Regions from separate parts of the Labrenzia sp. THAF35 genome, predicted to be linked through region 2. Evidence: predicted binding sites of a transcription regulator. Region 2 holds the regulator's gene; each other region holds the start of a gene.

Region 1 (7,537 bases), 1.9 Mb from region 2:
ACGGGGCCGACCGTGTGGATGACGTGACGGGCGGGCAGGCGGTAGCCACTGGTGATCTTTGCCTTGCCTGTTTCACAGCCGTTAAGCGTCCTGCATTCGGCCAGGAGCTCCGGACCTGCCGCACGGTGGATCGCCCCGTCGACACCACCGCCGCCGAGCAGCGATGAGTTGGCCGCGTTGACGATGGCATCCACGTCGAGCCGGGTGATGTCGCCGATGTGTGTCTCGATCCTGCTCACGGCTTGAGCTCCGGCTGCAGATCTTCAACAACCTTGAAGCGTTCGCAGACAAGGTCCATTTCCGGGTCAAATCCGCCGTTGCGTTCAAAGAAGACCTGATGGTCCCTGCGCCAGCCGGCGAGGTCATCATTCTCGCCTTCCGCCAGGGCGAAGTCTTCCCCGACATCGCAGAAGCGCACGACGGACACTTCCAGTGTTTCGATCACCAGCGCGGGGGTGTCGTCCCAGTTCAGTGCAATGTCCCGCCGTCCATGAACGGGCAGGACCTCACCACCGTCCTCATAGCTCTGCAAGGCGCCGCATGTGGCGGTTTTCCTGCCGGCGCGCACAAGGGCGATGAGCTGGGCACACAGGTCCGCATTGTCGCCGAACTTGAAGGTTTCGGCGCCGGGGTATCTTTCTTTCAGCTCGTCGATGGACATCGGATCACATCCTGAAGAGACCGAAGCGCGTGTCTTCGATCGGGGCGTTGAGGGCTGCCGACAGGGAAAGGCCCAGAATGTCCCGGGTCTTGCGCGGGTCGACAATGCCATCGTCCCAGAGCCGGGCAGTCGCGTAAAGCGGGTGACCCTGCTGTTCGAACTGATCGATGATCGGTTGCTTGAAGGTTTTTTCCTCATCCGCCGACCAGCTGCCACCCTTGCGCTCGATACCGTCGCGGCGGACGGTGGCAAGCACGCCGGCGGCCTGTTCGCCGCCCATGACCGAAATGCGGGAATTGGGCCAGGTCCAGAGGAAGCGCGGCGAATAGGCCCGGCCGCACATGCCGTAGTTGCCGGCGCCGAAGGAGCCCCCCACCAGCATGGTGATCTTCGGGACCGAGGTGGTGGCGACCGCCGTCACCAGCTTGGCACCGTCCTTGGCAATGCCGCCGCTTTCATATTTGCGGCCGACCATGAAGCCGGTGATGTTCTGCAGGAACACCAGTGGAACCTTGCGCTGGGAGCAGAGCTCGACGAAGTGGGCCCCTTTCACCGCGCTTTCGGAAAACAGAACGCCGTTGTTGGCGATAATGCCGACCGGCATGCCATGGATATGGGCGAAGCCGCAGACCAGTGTGGTGCCGTAGCGGGCCTTGAATTCATCGAAGCGTGATCCGTCGACGGTGCGGGCGATCACTTCGCGGATGTCGTAGGGCGTTTTCAGATCGGCCGGAACGACACCGAGGATTTCGTCCGGATCGTAGAGCGGGTCTTCCGGGGCCTGCAGCGCGACGGATGGCGTCTTTGTGCGGTTGAGGCTGGCGATGGCGCGGCGGGCAAGCGCCAGTGCGTGGGCATCGTCGCGGGCCAGATGATCGGCAACGCCGGACAGGCGCGTGTGAACATCGCCGCCGCCGAGATCTTCCGCAGATACTTCCTCGCCGGTGGCGGCCTTCACCAGAGGCGGGCCGGCCAGGAAGATGGTGCCCTGGTTCTTGACGATGATGGTCTCGTCCGACATGGCCGGCACATAAGCGCCGCCCGCTGTGCAGGAGCCCATGACGACCGCGATCTGGGCGATGCCTTTTGCCGACATGTTGGCCTGGTTGAAGAAGATGCGGCCAAAGTGGTCGCGGTCCGGGAAGACCTCGTCCTGGTTGGGCAGGTTGGCGCCGCCGCTGTCGACCAGATAGATACAGGGCAGATTGTTTTCCGAGGCAATTTCCTGAGCGCGCAGGTGTTTCTTGACCGACATCGGATAATAGGTGCCGCCTTTGACGGTCGCGTCATTGGCGAGGATCATCACCTCGCGGCCTTCAACCCGGCCGATGCCTGCGATCATACCGGCGGCGGGAGCCGCGCCCTCGTACATCTCGTGGGCGGCCAGCATGCCGACTTCCAGGAAGGGTGAGCCGGGATCGAGCAGGCGGGAGACGCGTTCGCGCGGCAGGATCTTGCCGCGGGACACATGACGCTGTCGGGCGGTCTCGCCACCACCGTCCAGTGCTGTCTGGGCTGCTGCCTTGACGGTGTCCATGGCCGCTTCGTGGGCGGCGCGGTTTGCTGCAAACTGTTCGCTTCTCGGCGATAGGCTCGATTTCAGGATGCTCATGTCACCCGGTCTCCCTTGGATCAACCTTGTGGACGGTCGATTGAGTTCAGTTGCTTGCTCCCCACGCGTCCGGTTTCACGCCTGAGGGGCCGGAATGTCTCGGTTCTCCGGCGCAACGGCCTTGCGCGCCAGGTCCAGGTAAATCTCTTCGATATCCAGTTTCGACAGGCGACCGCCTTGGCGGTACCAGCTCGGAATGCCAGTCAGCATGGCAATGATCGCGCGGGTGGCGACCCTCGGTTCGCGGACGCTGTAGCGGCCTTCAGCGGAGCCGGTTTCCAGAATACCCGTCAGGATGCCCTCGTAGCGACGGCGCTCCGCTTCGACGATGTCGAAGTTGTCCGGTTCGAGATTGCGCAGTTCCATGTAGGAAATGAACACCTCGTCCGCCCGTTCCAGGTGATAGCGGATGTGAAAGCGGACAAAACGCTCCAGCGGGTCCATGTCAGCCGGAAAAGCCGCTTCGTCCCAGGCAGCAAGGAGTTCGCCCATGTGGGCGAGCATCAGGTCCTTCAGGATGTCCTGCTTGGTCGGAAAATGGTTGTAGAGCGCGCCTGGCTGAACGCCGACATCGGCGGCGATTTCGCGCATGGAGACAGCGGCATAACCGTTGGCGGCAAAGCGTTTCAGGGCTGCCTTGCGCACACGTGCGGCAGTCTCCTGGCCTTTCGCTCCCGTTCTGGATCGGCTTTGCGGTCTTGCGGCTGCACTTGCCATCTTGTTTCTCCCTATTGCAAAAAATAAATGAACGTTCGTTCATTTGCAAGGGTAATTTGAGTGCGAAAGCGTTGCTGCTAGAAAGAATGACAGGGGAACAGGCGCGACTGTCAAAAAACTTTCATGGATAACCTGTTCACAGTCCTTGGGCATTCTGCGTCCGGTTGAATGCGCTGACGAACCTGGGTGTACCTCCGGGATGTATTTCAAAGGAACCGATTGATGACCGAAGAAAGTGCAAAAACCTGGGTTGAAGCGGAATGGGCAGACAGCCTGGACGAAGAGCTGGAAATGGAGATCGACGATTTTCTCGTCGCCAAGGATCTCGCCTTCATCTCCGCGAAGAAGCACAAGTCGACCATCGACCGGAACACCTATTTCCACGAGTTGCTGCGTCTGCAGGCCGAACTGGTGAAGCTGCAGGACTGGGTGCAGCATACCGGTGAGAAGATCGTGATCATCTTCGAGGGGCGCGACGCTGCCGGCAAGGGCGGGGTCATCAAGCGCATCGCGCAAAGGCTCAATCCGCGTGTCGCCCGTGTGGTGGCGCTGCCGGCACCAACCGACCGTGAAAAGACCCAGTGGTACTTCCAGCGCTACGTGCCGCATCTGCCGGCCGCCGGCGAAATGGTGCTGTTCGACCGCTCCTGGTACAACCGCTCCGGCGTCGAGCGCGTCATGGGCTTTGCCAGTGATAGCCAGGTGGAGGAGTTCTTCCACGATGTGCCGGAATTCGAGCGCATGATCGTGCGCTCCGGCGTGCGGCTGATCAAATACTGGTTCTCCATCACGGATGAAGAACAGCAGCTGCGCTTCCTGATGCGCATCCACGATCCGCTGAAGCAGTGGAAACTGTCGCCGATGGACCTGGAATCCCGCGTGCGCTGGGAGGATTACACCAAGGCCAAGGAAGAAACCTTCGAGCGGACCAATATTCCCGAAGCACCCTGGTTCATCGTGGAAGGCAACGACAAGAAGCAGGCGCGCCTCAACTGCATCAGTCACCTCCTGTCGATGATCCCTTACGAAGATATCCCGCACGACCCGATCAAGCTGCCGGAACGGGTCTACAATTCCGACTATGAGCGCAAGGTCCTGCCGGAACATCTCTACGTGCCGGAGAAATTCTGAGCCGCGACAGTGCTCCCTTCACGGGCGCGGCGCTGCTATGTGAAATCGCGGCGAAAGACCTTCGATGTCTCCCCGGATCACCGCTACGCTTGTCCGGGGGGGCGCGGTTGGTGTGAATGCTGCCCGCGTCCAACCGATGAGGCCGGTTTCAAATCAGCTTTTCACCAGCGAGCAGGCCTTTCTCCGGCCTTTCTGCCCTTGCGGAGTTAAATCGTTTTATGTCATCTGGCGTGCGTACCTCAAAATCATGGGAAGGATGCCGGCATGACGGAAAAGACTATCAGGTGGGGGATCGTTTCGACCGCGAAAATCGGTCTTGATAAGGTCATTCCGGGCATCCAGCGGTCGAAGACCGGCACCGCCTATGCGATTGCTTCGCGAGATCTCGACCGGGCAAAGGAAGCTGCGAAGGGTCTCGGCATCGAGAAGGCCTATGGATCATACGAGGAGCTGCTCGCAGATCCGGAGATCGACGCGATCTACAATCCGCTGCCCAACCACATGCATGTGCCCGTGACGATCCAGGCGGTGAATGCGGGCAAGCACGTGCTTTGCGAAAAGCCGGTCGCGCTGAATGCCGACGAGGCAAAGCAGCTTCTGGACCTGCCGAAGGACAAGCTGGTTGCCGAAGGCTTCATGGTTCGGGCCCACCCGCAGTGGATCAAGGCGCGCGAGATCGTGCGGTCCGGCGATCTGGGGGAGCTGAAAGCGATCCAGACCTTCTTCAGCTACTACAACGATGACCCGGGCAACATCCGCAACAAGGCGGATATCGGCGGGGGTGCGCTGCTCGACATCGGTTGCTACACGATGCTGGCCGGTCGGTATTTCTTCGATGCCGAACCGCAGCGGGTCGTTTCGCTGATCGACCGGGATCCCGCATTCGGCACCGACCGCATGACCAGTGCCCTGCTCGACTTCGGCAATAACCGGCACCTCAACTTCACCGTCTCGACCCAGCTGACGCCTTATCAGCGCATTCATCTGGTCGGTACGAAGAAGCGGCTGGAAATCGTCATTCCGTTCAACGCGCCGCAGGGCGAAGCTGTTCAGATCCGGCTTGACGACGGTTCGCTGCTCGGCGATGCAGCGATGCAGTCGGATATCATCGCGCCTTGCGATCAATATGCCGAACTGGCGGACGTGTTTGGCCGGGCGATCACCGGTGAAGCGCCACTTCCTTATGGCGCGGAAGATGCCGTCCAGAACATGAAGATCCTCGACGCTATCTTCGCGTCGGCCGAAAAGGATGGCTGGGTCAACATCGGTTAAGCCGTTCGCACACCCTGCCTCCCGCAAAGCCAAGTCCCGGCCTCGAGCCGGGACTTGTTTTTTGAGGAGACCGCGGGGCAAAAGCCTGCGCAACCACGAAAGGACTTGGCGTGGTTGAAAAGTCGCCTTGTGTTCAAATCTCCACAAAAGCGAACCCGTTGTCGCGTGTTTCCAGACATCCGAACCTGTCGGTAGACAGGTGCGTCGCGGCGAAGGGGATCCTGTCTGCCGACAGCCTGTCGAACAGAGCCCTTCTTGTTTTAACGGCCAGATCCGGGTCACTGTCGAGCGCATAGCGGACATCCGGATTGGCAAATTGCAGCACATCGGACACCACGACATCCGCGAGCAGAATGGCTTCCTTGTTGCCTGAAGAAAGGTGCAAGGCCTGATGACCAGGGGTGTGGCCGGGCGCTGAAAGCAGGGTGATGCCATCGCCGATGTCGGCGTCGCCACGATGAAGCCGCAGCTGATTGCCGACCGGTTTCGCAAGCGCCTGAATGAGACCCACCAGCGGCCGTTTGTCTTCCGGTACTGAGGTCAGCAGGGCTTCGTCGGTCCAGAAGTCCCACTCGGCGGCCTGAACATGGATCTCTGCATTCGGGAAGAGACTGCTGCCGTTCAGCGACAGTCCGCCGATATGGTCGGCATGCATGTGGGTAATGACGATATCGGTCACCGCTGCGCGCTCTTCGGTCTTTTCCGGAGCTTGCCAGGTCAGCGTGCCACTGGTTGGAAATCGTTCCTTCAGATATTCGCCCGAACCGGCGTCGACCAGGATCTTGCGGTTGCCGGTCTCAATCAACCAGGTATTGGCGCCAAAGCGTGTGCTCGGGCTGACGGCGTCCTGTTCGGTCTGTGTCACGTTGGAAAAATAGGCTGCGGGAATGTCGAGATAGCCGTCCGACAGGGCCGTGACGGTCAGGTTGCCTCGTGCAAGACGGGATGCAGATTTATCGAGAGTGCCGAGCATAGGGGTCTCCATGTGTTTGTGCTTTGGAGAAACTTAGCTTCGAGCATCTTTCGGGGCGATTGGCGCAAATGACAAAGAATGTGCTAAACCAGCCAAATGGGCCAATCGCTGTCGATCGCCATTCTCGCTTATCCGGGATCCCTGAAATCCGCTGTCTACGGGCTCCAGGATATTCTGGGCCATGCGGCGCGGATCAGCGATACCGAGGTGAAACTGGATCTGTTGGAGGATTTTTCTGCGGCAGTGGACCGATATGACGCGGTAGTCCTGCCGCCCTCGGCAGGGACTGTCCGTCTGGAAGATGTTCCGGCTCTTCCTGGTTTTCTCCAGCATTTGCACGGTCGCGGCGCTGTTGTCTGTTCGGCTTGTACCGGGCTGACATTCGTTGCGGCGGCCGGTCTGGCGGAGGGGCGCAAGGTTACGACCCATTGGGGACTGGAACAGCGTTTGTCAGCAACCTATCCGGACCTCAGGCTCGATACGGACAGGCTGCTGATCGAATATTCCGATCTGATCACGGCCGGAGGCCTCATGGCCTGGGTCGATCTTGCGCTGGCGCTCATCGAGCGGTTTCTGGGGTACCCGGTGGCCGTTGCCACGGCGCGGCATTTCATTGTCGACTTTCGCCGCCGCGACCAGCGCCGGTTCAGGCGCTTCCTGCCTGAACTTCGGCACGGCGATGCTTCCATCCTGAAAGTGCAGCATTTCCTGGAAACCCGGTCGGGTGACGACGTGAGCGTTGCCGATATGGTGCGCACCAGCGGGCTGCCGGCGCGAACCTTTCAAAGGCGCTTCAAGCTGGCAACGGGACTTGCCCCGAAACAGTATCTCCAGGAGCTTCGCATTGAACGTGCGAGGGATCTCCTGATCGAAACGGATCGGCCCGTCTCGGATATCTGCTTTGCCGTCGGCTACAACGACCCGCCATCCTTCGTTCGCCTGTTTTCACGCCTTTCCGGCCTGACACCGGGCGCGTTCCGCGAGCAGTATCGACGGCAGTCAGATATGGCAGGGTAACCGGCTTGATCGACCCTCTTGTTGGTGCGACCTTTGCCGCTGCCGGCGAGCGCATACGAATATGAGAGAGGGACAGGCGATAGGTATCTTCGCAAGAACTATGGGACTTCTGGCCGTTGTGGGCCCCTGCCTTCTCGCGGGCGGCGGCGCTGCG
Region 2 (7,537 bases):
TCTGTTCGCTGCCATCTACCTGTCTGAGTATGCAACGCCGCACGTACGCGCCGTTGCCAAGCCACTGCTCGAGATCCTGGCCGGTATTCCGACCATCGTTTACGGTCTCTTCGCGCTGCTCACAGTCGGCCCGCTTCTGATGAACGTCTTCGGCTCCAGCGGTGCGCTCGGCGTAAGCTGGATGTCCGGTGCTTCCTCGGTGTTCACCGCGGGTGCTGTCATGGGCATCATGCTGATCCCTTTCGTCAGCTCGCTCTCCGACGACATCATCAACGCTGTGCCGCAGGCCATGCGTGACGGTTCGCTCGGACTTGGTGCCACCCATTCGGAAACCGTGAAGCAGGTCATTCTGCCGGCGGCCCTGCCGGGGATCGTCGGGGCCATCCTGCTCGCGGCCTCTCGCGCCATCGGTGAAACCATGATCGTTGTTCTGGGGGCCGGCGCGGCTGCCCGCCTCAGCATGAACCCGCTCGAAGCGATGACCACCGTGACCGCGAAGATCGTCAGCCAGCTCACCGGCGACGCCGACTTTGCCTCCCCGGAAGCCCTTGTCGCCTTCGCACTCGGCATGACCCTGTTCGTTGTGACCCTGGGGCTCAACATCGTCGCGCTCTACATCGTGCGCAAATATCGGGAGCAGTACGACTAATGACCGACACGACCCTTACGCCACCGTCGGGCAAGACCAGCGCTCCGACCCCGCACAAGACCACGTCGATCCTCGAACTCGACCCGCTGACCAGAAAGCGCAACGCCGCTGAAGCCCGCTTCAAGCTCTACGGCATCATTGCCATCGGCATCGGCCTGTTCTTCCTCGTCGCGCTGTTGTGGGCAATCCTTTCCAACGGCCTTGGCGCCTTCAGCCAGACCTTCCTGAAGGTGGATGTCCCCCTCAATCAGGAGCAGATTGCCGAAGCGGAAAAGTCGGTGGTCAAGACCTCCAAGTATCGGGCCATCATTGACGACGCCTTTGCCAAGGAACTTGCCGGTCTCAACATCACCACCGACATGTCGGCAAAGGACCTGCAGAAGCTGTTCTCCTCAGGGGCTGCCGCAACGGTTCGTGACTATGCACTTGCCAACCCGGACAAGATCGGCACGACGGTAACCTTCGAGCTGATCGCCTCATCCCGTGTCGACGGCTACCTGAAGGGCCGCGTCAAGCGCGAGGATCTTGCCGAAGACAAGAACCTGGATGCCGCACACCTGGATCTGGCTGACCAGATGCAGTCCGCCGGCATTCTGGAGAAGCGCTTCAACTGGGCCTTCATCACCGGAACCGATGCTTCCGACAGCCGTCCGGAGCAGGCCGGCATCGGGGCGTCCATGATCGGGTCGCTGTTCATGATGCTGGTGGTGTTGTTCCTGTCGCTGCCGATCGGTGTGGCTGCTTCCATCTATCTGGAAGAATTCGCTCCGCAGAACAAGTTCACCGATCTGATCGAGGTGAATATCTCCAACCTGGCCGCCGTTCCGTCCATCGTGTTCGGTATTCTCGGTCTGGCGGTCTTCATCCAGTTCATGCATCTGCCGCAATCTGCACCGCTGGTTGGTGGCCTGGTGCTGACGTTGATGACACTTCCGACGATCATCATCTCCACCCGCGCCTCCTTGAAGGCCGTTCCGCCGAGCATCCGCGATGCGGCCCTTGGTATTGGCGCCTCCAAGATGCAGTCGATCTTCCACCATGTCCTGCCGCTGGCAATGCCTGGCATTCTGACCGGCACGATCATCGGTCTGGCACAGGCGCTTGGGGAAACCGCTCCGCTGCTGCTGATCGGGATGGTCGGTTTCATCGCCTCCAATTTCCCGGACGGTGTGGCTGCCGGTTTCTTCTCTCCGAACTCGGCCATGCCGGCCCAGATCTACGAGTGGGCGAAACGCGCCGACCCGGCTTTCTATGAACGCGCTTGGGGCGGGATCATCGTGCTGCTGGTCTTCCTCATGACCATGAACATTATCGCTATCATCCTGCGCCGCAGGTTTGAACGCCGCTGGTAAGGATTGCTCCGATGAACGAGATGCCGAATTTTGAACAGGCGAAAACCATGACCGACAGCAAAATTTCCGCGAACAAGGTGCAGGTCTATTATGGCGATACCCACGCCATCAAGGACGTGGACATCGAGATCCAGCCGCGGTCCGTGACTGCCTTCATCGGTCCCTCCGGATGTGGCAAGTCGACGTTCCTGCGGACGATCAACCGCATGAACGACACCATCGACATCTGCCGTGTGGAAGGGTCGATCAAGATCGACGGTGAAGACATCTACGATCCCAAGGTCGATCCCGTACAGCTGCGCGCCAAGGTCGGCATGGTTTTCCAGAAGCCGAACCCGTTTCCCAAGTCGATCTACGACAACATTGCGTACGGTCCGCGGATCCATGGTCTGGCCCGCAACAAGTCCGAGCTTGATGAAATCGTTGCCTCCAGCCTGCAGAAGGCCGGGCTTTGGGAAGAAGTCAAGAACCGTCTGGACGAGCCGGGCACCGGCATGTCGGGCGGTCAGCAGCAGCGTCTGTGCATTGCCCGTGCGATTGCCGTCAGCCCGGAAGTGATCCTGATGGACGAACCGTGCTCGGCGCTTGACCCCATCGCGACTGCGAAGGTGGAAGAGCTGATCGACGAACTGCGGGAAAACTTCACCATCGTGATCGTGACCCACTCGATGCAGCAGGCTGCCCGTGTGTCTCAGCGTACCGCGTTCTTCCATCTGGGTGTTCTGGTGGAGGAAGGTCTGACGGAGGACATCTTTACCAATCCGAAGGACAAGCGTACGCAGGACTATATTACGGGCCGCTTCGGCTAAGCATTTTTTAGGTTTCTGAAGGGGACACAGGATGTCTGAACATACAGTCTCGGCTTACGATGACGAACTGACGGCCATGGCCGGCAAGGTTGCCGAAATGGGTGGTATTGCCGAAAAGGCTTTCGCCGATGCGGTGTCCGCGCTGGTGTCGCAGGATCTGGAGCTTGCCAAGGCGACGATCAAGGGCGATGTCCGTCTGGACAGCCTTTACAACGAACTTGAAGTGAAGCTGATCGAGCTGATCGTCCGCCGCCAGCCGATGGGGCAGGACCTGCGTGAAATCACCGCCGCAACGCGCATTGCCAATGACCTGGAGCGTGTTGGCGATCTTGCCAAGAACGTTGCCAAGCGCGTCATCGCCATCGACAGCGACTTGCAGTCCAAGAAGCTCGCGATCGGTGTGGAGCACATGACGGAACTCGCTCTTTCGCAGCTCAAGCAGGTGCTGGATGCCTACGCCCGCAAGGATGCGGAAGCCGCCCGCCGGGTTCAGGAAGCCGACGCCGAGGTCGACGCGATCTACACGTCGATCTTCCGCGAACTCCTGACCTACATGATGGAAGACCCGCGGGTCATTACCCAGTGCGTCCATCTCTTGTTCTGCGCAAAGAACATCGAGCGCATCGGCGATCACGCGACGAATATCGCCGAGAACGTCTACTACATGGTCACTGGCGAGCGTTTGCCGGAAGACCGGGCAAAGGTCGACGAAACAGGCGCGGTCTGACCCGCCGGTAATCGTCGGATTTGCAGAAGATCTTAACGGCCGGCGCTTCGGCGCCGGTTGCGGTAATTGGAGCGAGATGTATGCCGAAGGTGCTCATCGTTGAAGACGAAGAACCGCTCAGCCTTCTATTGAGATACAATTTGGAAGCGGAAGGGTACTCGGTCGAGTCCTGTGTCCGGGGTGATGAGGCGGAAATCCGCCTGCGGGAAAGCCTGCCGGATCTGTTGCTGCTCGACTGGATGCTGCCGGGCCTGTCCGGAATTGAACTGTGCCGCCGCCTGCGGGCGCGCGAGGATACCGAGCGCCTGCCGGTCATCATGCTGACGGCACGCGGTGAGGAAGCAGAGCGCATCCGCGGTCTGTCGACCGGTGCCGACGACTACGTGGTCAAGCCCTTCTCGGTACCGGAATTGATGGCCCGCGTGCGCGCCATCCTGCGCCGGGCAAGCCCGGAAGTGGTGTCCAGCATGTTGCGGTCCGGCGATATCGAACTGGATCGTGAAACGCACCGCGTTCGCCGCAACACCAAGGAAATACACCTGGGGCCGACGGAATTCCGCCTGCTGGAATTCCTGATGACATCGCCTGGCCGTGTCTTCTCCCGCGAACAACTGCTGGATGGGGTCTGGGGTCACGATGTCTACGTGGACGAACGCACTGTCGATGTTCACGTCGGTCGCTTGCGCAAGGCTCTGAACAAGGGCAAGGCAAAGGATCCTATCCGTACCGTCCGTGGTGCCGGATACGCCTTCAATGACCAGTTCACCTCTGCCACTGCCTGAGGGCAACTTGCAGAATGGAATTAAGGAGCCCGCTTTCTAGCGGGCTTTTTGTTTCTCAGCGGTTATGTGCCTTTCGCGGAGCAAGGTTCTCTTCTGCGACAACCCCATCAGTTGTGTCGGTGTCGGGGCTGATCCTGCGGTCCCTGTCGTGGCGGAGTGGTCAAACAAGGTTTGTTTTGATGGAACGGAAACGGCATGGAGCGGTGCCAAGAACAAGCCGTGGGAGGTCACTGGTCGGGGTCGGGCATCTGGTCAATGGAAGGCCCAAACAAAAAAAAGCCCGCCAGATGGCGGGCTTTCTCATGAATTGGTTAGGTGCGAGGCTATCAGCCTGCCTGAGCCATCGTCTTGCGATCGCGGCGGCGGTCGGCGACCGGCTGATACGCGATCTTGCAGTGATGAGCGCAGTAGGGGACGCCGGCATCGGACTGGCGGCCGCAGAAGTAGAAGTCGTCGGTCGCCGGGTCGCCAATCGGCCATTTGCAGGTCCGCTCGGTCAGCGTCAGGATGGTAGCCCGCTGCGAGATCGGAACGAGCTCTGCAATCGGCTCTACGCGCGGCTTGGCAGCCACCACTGGTGCAGGCGAGATGTCTGCTTTCAGGGCCGTTGCGCCGATCGACTGCGGATGTGACGTCGTCGGTTTCTTCGGCGCTGCACCCGTTGCAGGAGCTGCGGTGCGCGGCCGGCGCGGCTTGGCGCTTGAAGAGGTGGACTTGGCGCGGCCGGACAGGCCAAGGCGGTGCACCTTGCCGATCACGGCGTTACGGGTAACACCACCCAGTTCGCCTGCGATCTGGCTTGCGCTCAAGCCGTCGCCCCAAAGCTTTTTGAGAAGCTCAACTCGTTCGTTTGTCCAACTCATTGCCGCACCCTTTAGTTTGACCGTCCTGCGGCCATTAACCCCGTGTTAAGCATGCGCAAGCACGCTTAATGCTGGCAGATCTAGTGCCTCTTGGTGATTTGCCTCACGAGATCTCGTGTCTGATTGCTGAGAGGTTACAATAACGTTAATTTGTCAGGCAACCACTCGACCCAAACCAGTTGGGGATGAAACGACTTTTCCCCAATTATGGCGAGGTCATTGAGAATTTTATGAAATCCGCCCTCCGCGGCACATGAAATGTCTTGTGCGCCATTTCCATTGACAGTGCATGGTACCGGCAGTGTATAAGAAAGCCGCTGCGTGCCGCCTCATCGGGGCGGCACGTTGCGTTTTGGCCCTTCGGCATCTTTTCAAGGTGACGGCCCGGCGTCGGGGCGACGCAGGGGACAGCAGGGGCGTTTAAAGGAGACAAACGAGGTTATGTCCGCGACTGCACTATTCGGAAATTACGCAAGATCGAACCTGTCTTTCGATCATGGGGAAGGCGTCTGGCTGGTTACCACCGATGGCCGACGATTCCTCGATTGCGGTTCCGGCATCGCGGTCAACGCACTCGGTCATGCCCATCCGCATCTGGTCAAGGCATTGCAGGATCAGGCAGCCAAGCTGTGGCATACCTCCAACCTGCACCAGATCCCGGATGGCGAACGGCTGGCGCAGCGCCTGTGCGCGGAAACCTTTGCCGACAAGGTGCTGTTCGTGAATTCCGGTGCGGAAGCGATGGAAGCTGCCATCAAATGCGCGCGCCGTTATCATTATGACAACGGCAACCCCGAGCGGTTCCACATCGTGACCTTCGAAGGCGCTTTCCATGGCCGGACCATCGCGACCATCGCGGCTGGCGGCCAGGCGAAATATCTTGAAGGCTTTGGCCCGAAGGCTCCCGGTTTCGACCAGGTGCCGGCAGGAGACCTGGATGCGCTGAAAGATGCCATCGGACCGCAAACGGCCGCGATCGCGATCGAACCCGTGCAGGGCGAGGGCGGTATCCGCGAAATTCCGGCCGATTTCCTGCGTGCGCTGCGCAAGATCTGTGATGACAACGGCATTCTGCTGATCTTCGACGAGATCCAGACCGGTGTCGGACGGACCGGCAAGTTGTTCGCTCACCAGTGGACGGGCGTGGAACCGGATCTGATGGCAATCGCCAAGGGTATCGGCGGCGGGTTCCCGATGGGCGCATGTCTTGCAACGGCAGAAACGGCGGCGGCGCTATCACCCGGGACCCACGGCACCACCTTTGGCGGCAATCCGCTGGCCATGGCAGTCGGCAATGCCGTTCTGGACGTCGTTCTGGAAGACGGGTTCCTGGAAGGTGTCCGTCAGAAGGGGCTCAGCTTCAAGCAGAAGCTGGCCGGACTGGTGGACGGCCATCCGGACGTTCTGGCCGAAGTGCGCGGCAACGGTCTGATGCTCGGTCTGAAATGCGTGGTGCCGGTGGCAGATTATGTGCTTGCAGCCCGTGAAGCCGGTCTGCTGGCAGTTCCTGCCGGCGATAACGTGGTGCGCATCATGCCGCCGCTGACCATGAGCGAAGAGGAAATTTCCATTGCTGTCGAGCGCCTGGAACAGGCTGCTGTCGCCATGGAAGCGAAATTGGCGGAAGGAGCGGCCTGATGACCGCAAACGGAACCTACCGGAACTTTCTGGATCTGACGGACTTCGAAGGCGACGAACTGCGCGCCATCCTGGACACCAGCCGGAAGATCAAGTCGAGCCGTAACGGCGTGCATCGCGGCCAGGGTCCTCTGGCCGGCAAGGTGCTGGCCATGATCTTCGAACAACCGTCGACCCGTACGCGCATTTCCTTCGATGTCGGCATGCGCGAGCTTGGCGGCGAGACCTTGATGCTGACCGGTGCGGAAATGCAGCTCGGCCGCGGAGAGACAATCGCCGATACGGCGCAGGTTCTGTCGCGCTTCGTCGACGCGATCATGATCCGCATCCTCGATCACAACGATCTGCGTGAACTTGCCGACAATGCGACAGTGCCGGTGATCAACGGTCTGACCAAGCTCTCGCATCCCTGTCAGATCATGGCGGATCTGTTGACCTTTGAAGAGCATCGCGGTTCGATCAAGGGCAAGAGCGTTGCCTGGACCGGTGACAGCAACAACGTGCTGGCTTCCTGGATTCATGCCGCGCCGCGCTTCGATTTCGAATTGCGCATCGCGACGCCGGGCGAACTGGCGCCGCCGATGGACCTGATTGAAACTGCTCGTGCCAAGGGTGGTTCCATTCAGGTCACGACGGACCCATATGAGGCAGTCAAGGGGACCGACTGTGTCGTGACCGACTGCTGGGTGTCCATGGGTGATGACGATGCGGAATCGC
Region 3 (7,537 bases), 1.7 Mb from region 2:
CCATGTAGATCGTGCCCAGGACGCCGACGATGATCAGCAGCGGCAGGATGAGGGATTTCAGCGAGGCAATGCGCTCTTCCCAGCTGGCCGGGGCGTCGTTGTCCGGACGCGGGGCGATGGATGGGTTGAGCGCGGACCGCAGAACGATATAGCCGATATAGAGCGAGGCGAGCAGCAGGCCCGGCACCACGCCGGCGATGAACATCTGGCCGATAGAGGCCTGTGCGGTCACGGCATAGACGATGGTGATCACCGAGGGCGGGATCAGGATGCCGAGCGTTCCGCCGGCACAGATCGTCCCGATCGCGAGCTCCGGACTATACTTGCGCTTCAGCATGGAGGGCAGGGCCAGCATGCCCATGGCGGCAACCGCGGCACCGACGATGCCCGTCATGGCGGCGATGATCGTGCAGATGGCGATGGTGCCCACCGCAAGGCCACCCGGTAAACGCCGCGACCAGAGCTCCATGGCCCGGTAAAGGCTTTCGATGACGCCGGAACGCTGAAGAATACTGGCCATCATCACATAAAGCGGGATCGCGAGGAGCGATTCCGACGTCATGGTGGAATAGAGGTTGAGGACGGTAACGGAGAGGGCGGCGGGGCCCCACAGCGTTAGCGTGAAAACGAGCGCAAGTGCGCCAAGCGTGAAGGCAAGCGGCAGGCCGGTGAGCAGCAGGCCCACCAGGCTGGCGAACATGATGGCAAGAACGAATTCGGAGCTCATGCGCTTGCTCCCGTCTGTTCCTGCGCCGGGCGCGTTGCGCTGTAGGCTTCAACAAGGGCTTGCAAAAACAGGAGCGCAAAGGACAGCGGCACGACGAATTTCAGCCACCAGACGGGTGGGTTCCAGGCGGAAAAGCTGGTTTCGCCGAGGGAGTAGGCGTTGATTGCAAGCGGCCAGCTGACCCAGGCAAAAACGCCTGCAAACACAGCAATGACGGCATAGGAGAACACGTCGAGAACCACTTTTGGCAATCCCGTCAGTTTTTCGCTGAAGATGTCGACGGCGACGTGGCCCTTCAGGTGCAGAAGGTAAGGTCCGGCCAGCATGAAATGCGGGCCGAAGATCAACGTGCTGGCTTCCATGGCCCACACCGTCGGCGCATCGAACAGGTATCTTGCGACCACTTCGAAAAGCAGGATCGGCACCACCGCGAAGATGAGCGCCGCCGCAAGGAGGAAGAACAACCGGTTGACGCCGGTGACGATGGAACTGACGGATTTCATGAAGCTGAGCATTTGCCGATCGAAAGGACGACCGGACGGTAGACGGCAGGGAGGTGCCGTCTGCCGTCCGGTGGGAGGAAGGGTCAGATCAGCCCGAGGGCTGTCATGAACTCAATCTGGCTCGCGAGCACGCGATTCGCCAGATCGTCTTCCTTGGTAGCCTTTTTCCAGGACTCGACAGCCTTGGACCGGTTGGCCGCGACATCGGCCGGGTCGAGCTGGATGATCTCGACGCCTTGTTCGCCGTATTTCTTCAGGACATCGACATTCTGCACCATGATGTGCTGGCGCAGCGATCCGGAGATCTCCCGAGCCGCAACGGCAAGCGCTGCCTTGTAGTCGTCCGGCAGCGCGTCATAGGCGCCCTGGTTGGCGACATAGCTCGTGGCGGTGGTCGGCTGGTGCACGCCCGGCAGGATGATGAACTTGGCGACTTCGCCAAGGCCTGCTTCGTAGTTGGCGGTGAGATCGCCGCGGTCGGCAAAATCGATCAGGCCTTTTTCCAGCGCCGTATAGACTTCCGCCGTCGGCAGCGGGGTCACGGAAACGCCCTGGTCGGCCATGACCGCGGAAGCGAGCCCGACAAAGCGGCCCTTCTTGCCGGCCATGTCGGCGATGGTTTCCATCTTGACGGTCGAGTGGATCGGCTCTTCGCCATAGACGGTGGGGGCAATGTAGAAGAGACCGGCCCTTGCATAGGCTTCGCGGGCGAGATCCAGACCACCCTTTTCGTAGAACCAGGCTTCATACTGGTCGGACTCGGGGAAGCCGAACGGGATGGTGGACGTGAAGGCAAATGCCGGGATCTTGCCGGCTTCGTAGCCGTCGAAGGTCTTCATCAGCTGGAAGGCGCCGGCGCGAACGGCATCGAATGCCTGGTTGGCAGGCACGAGCTGGCCGGCGGAGAACAGCGTGATCTTGAAGTTGCCGTCGGTCAGTTCGCTGACGCGCTCGACAAACTTCTTCTCGAATTCGAAAGGTGTGGTGCCGGCGTCCCAGAGAGCCTGCATGCGCCACTCAACCGCATCCTGTGCCTTGGCCGCAATCGGTGCTGCGAGGGCGGTGCCGCCAACGGCTGCACCTGCAAGAAGGCTGCGTCTACTTACTTTGGTCATTTTTCCCTCCCAAGGAAATTGCCATTTGCTGGCGTAATGGGGCAAACTGTCATAAAAATGATTGGGACAATCAAGGGACAGTTGTCGGATTTATGGGCAGCACTGTCCCAGTAAATTTTGAGGGACAATGAGGGTTACGGGTAGCGGTCGGAAACTGTCTCGCGTCGATCAGATCGTCGAGAAAGTCGCGCTGATGCTGGAGGCAGGGGCGTACAAGACGTTTGAGCGGTTGCCTTCCATTCGTCAGGCCGCGCGGGAGAACGGCGTTTCGAAAAACACGATGGCGGAAGCTTACGACCGGCTGGTCGCCCGAGGGCTACTGGAAGCGCGGGCCGGCTCCGGATACTACATGTCACAGGTCGGACCGGCTTCCAAGACCCCGCCTGCGCCACATGTCACGGCTGCTGTCGACGGCATGTCGTTGCTGCGGGAGCAGCTGGAACAGCATTATGAAGTGCGTCCGGGAGATGGGCGCCCGCCGCCGTCGTGGATGGAGGGGGCGGAGCTGCGCCGCCATTTCGCCAACGCCAAGACGCCTTTTCCCGAAGCGATCGAATTCGGCTACGGCAGTTCGTGGGGATATGGTCCGCTGAGGGACCGGCTGCGGATGCAATTGCTGGAACGATCGATCCCGGCCGATCCGCAGGGGCTTCTTTTGACCCATGGCGTCAACCATGGACTGGATCTGATCATCCGGCATCTGACGGAGCCTGGCGATACGGTTTTTGTCGATGAGCCGGGCTATTATCCGCTCTTTTCCAAGCTGACCTTCGCCAAGGTGCAGATTGTCGGTATCCGGCGGGACAGGGACGGTCCGGACCTGGAAGACCTGACCGCCAAACTCGCTCTTTACCGGCCGAAGATGTTTGTCACCCAGTCCCACGGCCACAATCCGACCGGCGGTTCCCTGTCACCTTCGCGGTCATTCGGGTTGATGCAGCTTGCCGAGCGCTGGGGGTTTCTCCTGGTTGAAAACGATGCGCTTGCCGACATTCTTCCGGCCACGCTGCCAAGGCTGGCGGCGCTGGACCAGCTGGAGCGGGTGCTTTATCTCGGTACTTTTTCCAAGACACTGTCGGCCAGTCTCAGATGCGGTTACGTGGCTGGAAATCCGGACATCATCCGCCAGCTTGCCGATATCAAGATGCTGACGGTGGTCAATTCATCCGACCACGTCGAACGCTTCGTGTTCAATCTGATGCAGGCCGGCCATTATCTGAGACATCTGCGACGTCTCAGGAGCCGGGTGGAAGATGCCTACAAGGCATCCTTCGGGACACTGGAGGCGATCGGGTTGTCCGTGCGGGAGTGCTCCATACCCGGGTTCTATCTCTGGGTGGAGTTTCCCGATGATGTGGATGAAAGGGAACTGTGCGCCGCAGCCAGCAAGCAAAGCATTTTCATTGCACCGGGCGCCGTCTTTTATCCGAACCGGGAGACCCGGCAGAAGCCGGCAATGCGGGTCAACGTCGCCTATGGAACCGATGCGCGGTTCCTGTCGTTCCTCAGGGATTTTCTGAAGTAGTTTGAAAGCAGAAAAACAGGCAGGGCCACAAATGAAAAGGGCCGGCATAATGCCGGCCCTTCAGTTGCCCTGATGTTTGACTCACTAAATCTGGTTGGCCAGTAAAAACCCCGGGGGGCTGGGGGGCTAATGCATTCCGCGGATTCTACGGGCCATACCCATCAGGGTATGATCCTAATATGGGTGTCTAAAATGGCTGGCCAAGGGCTGGAATGCGGCAAAATCAAGGAAATTTATGCATTCTTTCTTGGCAAAGTGCCGTTGCGTTCGTTTTTGCTCTTCTTCCCGTAAAACTTATTGGCAAAATTACTCTGGTTTCGGACCTCTGTCTGTCAATATGACGTTGCGGGCTTGCCAGAATGGCTAAAGAAGACGCATCATGACAGCCAGGTGACAGGCGTCTCCCGACGATTCTCTTGTCGGTTACCTGTCAGCAGCGAAACCGCGAACGGAATGGAGGCGGAATGAGCGAAGCCGACGACAGCGCGTTTCAGCGTGGTGCGGGTGCAAGCCCGTCGCCACAACATCAACCGGCTCCCCCTCCCAAACCCATTGTTGCATTCAACAGGCGCGAACTCGATGTCATTCTGAGGCTCTACGGGCGCATGGTCGCCGACGGCGAGTGGCGGGACTATGCCATCGACCTCCTGAAGGACCGGGCAATCTTCTCCGTGTTTCGCAGATCTTCCGAAATGCCGCTTTACAGGATCGAGAAGGACCCGAAGCTTGCCCGCCGCCAGGGCGCTTATTCGGTCGTGGCGACCGGGGGCATGATCCTGAAGCGTGGCCACGATCTGGCGCAGGTGCTGAGGGTTCTGGAGAAGAAAAAACATCTTCGGGTGGTCGACGCCTGACCAGGCATCCGGTCAGTCAGCTGATGGCCGGGTGAGGTTCATTCCCCCTGCGTTTATCCGGTCACAGGTATTTCCTTGATGGTGGCGTCAATGACCGGCCAATGCTGGTCGGTTACCCGCTGGCCGCGGACCAGACGGTTGGTTCGGCCAAACCTGGCAGCGCAGTGTTCTGCCGCTTCATTCCATTGATTTGCGCAAGGCTGGCGTTGACGCCCATTGGCGCAAGTGTCGGCGTGCGATGTGTCGGACAGTCGTTCGGCCACAAAAAAGCCCGGCACACGGCCGGGCTTTTCCGTTTGTTCAGTTTGGCTGCGCTTAGTCGCGGTTGCCGAACAGCTGCAGCAGCATGATGAACAGGTTGATGAAGTCGAGGTACAGACGCAGCGCGCCCATGACGGACTTCTTCGTGGCGACTTCACCGCTGTCGCCTTCGTAGTACATTTCCTTGATCTGCTGGGTGTCGTAGGCGGTCAGGCCGGCGAACACCAGAACACCGATCACGGAGATGGCGAACTGCAGGGCGGAAGATGCCATGAAGATGTTGACCAGCGACGCGATCACGATACCGATCAGGCCGATGAACAGGAACGAGCCCCAGCCGGAGAGGTCCTTCTTCGTGGTGTAACCGAACAGGCTCAGCGCGCCGAAGGTACCGGCGGTGATGAAGAAGACCTGAGCGATCGAACCCGGGGTGTAAACCAGGAAGATCGAGGACAGGGAGATACCCATTACGGATGCGTAGACCAGGAAAAGGGTCCGCGCTGCGCCGGCACTCATGGACTGAATGCGGAAGGACAGCCAGAACACCATTCCGAGCGGTGCGAGCATGACAACCCATTTCAGCGGGCTGCCGTAGATGGCAACACCCAGCTGGGTGAGCATGCGGCCGTTGCCAAGGCTGGCGACAGCAGAGTTCGGATCGGTGGTCGTTGCAAGCATGACCGTTGCCAGCGCAAGAAAGCCGGTCAGCGCAAGGCCGATGGTCATGTAATTATAGACGCCCAGCATGTAGGAGCGCAGGCCCTGATCGATGCCGGCCTCGGCGCGTGCGCCGGCGACGGTATACGCGCCTTGAGATTGACGGTCATAGGTCGACATGGTCGTAAAAATCCCCTTCTAGATAGACGTGCGCATGCAATCGCGCATGCAACACAACTCCCTCAACATATGGGAAAAGCCTATCCCGAGCACAAGTCGAATTCGATGAAAAATTCGTAATCTTTGCGCTCAGGACGTATTATTTGAACCTATCCTTAAAAACAGGCTCAGATTCAGTCGTATTATTTCATGGCTTTCAGTCGGGATTCGATCTGCCGGTCGCAGGTGCCGCCGGGGTTGCGAACGATTTCTTCCGACGCGAAATCGAGGATTTCCTTTTCCGGATCCTGCATCTGCTCGACAGTCACACCGGGCTTGAACCACTGCAGAACCGCATAGTCGCCACCAGCATCGGTGAGGAAAGCGATCGGCTTGCCATTTTCGGTAATGCCCATGCGGCCGACGCGGACTTCCGCAATCGATACCTTGCGCGCTTCGCCGTCGATGGTCAGCCGGTTTTTCGACACGTTCAGTTTCTTCAGCTTGGAGCCTTCAGTGCCGACCCAGTTACCGTAGAAGCGCTTGCCTTTTTTCTCGACGGAAAGGCAGGAGTTCTCGAAATTCGGGATGGAAAGACGAACGGCGGAAACCTCGATCGGATCCTCGCCCTTGGGCGCCAGCGTGTATTTCATTGCGTTGTCGCCGGTGCGGTACACCCGGATGCCGACCGGCGTATAGCCGGAATCGTTCATCGAACGGGTGAAGAAATCGAACTGGTTGGCGTCGTTGGTGCCGGCCCGGCGATAGAGCCAGCGCTTCGGCAAACCGTTTTCGAAGACCAGCCAGTCACTGACGACGAGGCCGCGCGGGCCTTCCGGCGTGTTCAACTGCCAGACCCCGGTATGAAACGGGCTTTCCGCCGACGCGGCAGGGGCGAAAGCCATAGCGGCAACTGCGGACAGGGCTGCAGCCCCGGCAATGGTCTTCAAACGAATTTTCGGGAGAAACTTGAACATGGAATGGCCCCTTCTTAACAAACTGCCCGGAGCTGAACCGGATAGCCAAGATCAATTCAGTATGCAAGTTGTGTGGAGCTGAAGTTTGTCGCGATTTGGTTGTATTTCAGGATTTTTTCCTGAACGAAGTTTGCCAAGAGCTGTGGGCGCCGGATCGAAATAGATCAGCGCCTGCCAAGAATTCGTTCGATCTTGTTTTCGGAAGTCTACCGGTTCACCGGAAATAGCCTTGCTGATCAAAGGAGGCACGACCGAAGCCGGCAAACGTCCTTTGATCAGCTATTTCCTGTGCGCACGTTGGCCGCTACAGCAGCTGACCGCATTTTGCGCTAGAGATTTCGCAGGACAGGTGCGGGCTTTTCACCCAGCACTCGCCATGTGCCGATGAGGCCGAAACCCACCGTCAGCACCAGCGCGATCAGCGCGGCACCTGCTGCGGTCACCGGCATCATCACGAACGACCCGTCCATGATCTGCGTTATCACGTACCAGGCGGCGACCCCTCCGGCCAGCAGGGCGAACACCGCCGTTGCAAGGCCCAGAATGGCGTATTCGAGTGCATAGGCGAAGATCAGGCGAGCCCGTGTCGCACCAATGGTTTTCAGAATGACCGCATCGTAGATCCGGCTGCGATGACCGGCGGCAAGTGCACCTGCCAGAACCAGAACACTGGCGATCAGCGTGATCGAGCTTGCGCCGCGGATGGCCCAGGCAAGCTGTGCCACCAGATCGTTGACCTGAGAGATCGCGTCCTTCACC

Evidence for each region. Region 2 encodes PhoB, which activates phosphate uptake and scavenging genes when phosphate is short. Its sites were predicted from a motif close to TGTCATNNANCTGTCAT; they were not measured.
Region 1: the regulator PhoB is predicted to act here: its motif matches at 3,099-3,115, upstream of ppk2 (polyphosphate kinase 2).
Region 3: the regulator PhoB is predicted to act here: its motif matches at 4,250-4,266, upstream of FIU93_RS07535 (DUF2794 domain-containing protein).

Annotation. Positions count from the first base shown of each region.
Region 1 is NZ_CP045380.1:1,857,295-1,864,831, forward strand. Features, by position in the region: gene FIU93_RS08620 (O-acetyl-ADP-ribose deacetylase) at 1-239, opposite strand, end outside; gene FIU93_RS08625 (ASCH domain-containing protein) at 236-661, opposite strand; gene FIU93_RS08630 (carboxyl transferase domain-containing protein) at 666-2,273, opposite strand; gene FIU93_RS08635 (TetR/AcrR family transcriptional regulator) at 2,349-2,990, opposite strand; gene ppk2 (polyphosphate kinase 2) at 3,213-4,121, shown strand; gene FIU93_RS08645 (Gfo/Idh/MocA family oxidoreductase) at 4,386-5,393, shown strand; gene FIU93_RS08650 (MBL fold metallo-hydrolase) at 5,527-6,366, opposite strand; gene FIU93_RS08655 (helix-turn-helix domain-containing protein) at 6,463-7,383, shown strand; gene FIU93_RS08660 (hypothetical protein) at 7,484-7,537, shown strand, end outside.
Region 2 is NZ_CP045380.1:6,090,037-6,097,573, reverse strand. Features, by position in the region: gene pstC (phosphate ABC transporter permease subunit PstC) at 1-649, shown strand, start outside; gene pstA (phosphate ABC transporter permease PstA) at 649-2,001, shown strand; gene pstB (phosphate ABC transporter ATP-binding protein PstB) at 2,049-2,810, shown strand; gene phoU (phosphate signaling complex protein PhoU) at 2,842-3,537, shown strand; gene phoB (phosphate regulon transcriptional regulator PhoB) at 3,618-4,319, shown strand; gene FIU93_RS28045 (GcrA family cell cycle regulator) at 4,646-5,182, opposite strand; gene FIU93_RS28040 (aspartate aminotransferase family protein) at 5,624-6,820, shown strand; gene argF (ornithine carbamoyltransferase) at 6,820-7,537, shown strand, end outside.
Region 3 is NZ_CP045380.1:1,634,044-1,641,580, forward strand. Features, by position in the region: gene FIU93_RS07515 (TRAP transporter large permease subunit) at 1-727, opposite strand, end outside; gene FIU93_RS07520 (TRAP transporter small permease subunit) at 724-1,230, opposite strand; gene dctP (TRAP transporter substrate-binding protein DctP) at 1,314-2,345, opposite strand; gene FIU93_RS07530 (PLP-dependent aminotransferase family protein) at 2,473-3,870, shown strand; gene FIU93_RS07535 (DUF2794 domain-containing protein) at 4,335-4,724, shown strand; gene FIU93_RS07540 (Bax inhibitor-1/YccA family protein) at 5,040-5,822, opposite strand; gene FIU93_RS07545 (hypothetical protein) at 6,005-6,778, opposite strand; gene FIU93_RS07550 (ABC transporter permease) at 7,108-7,537, opposite strand, start outside.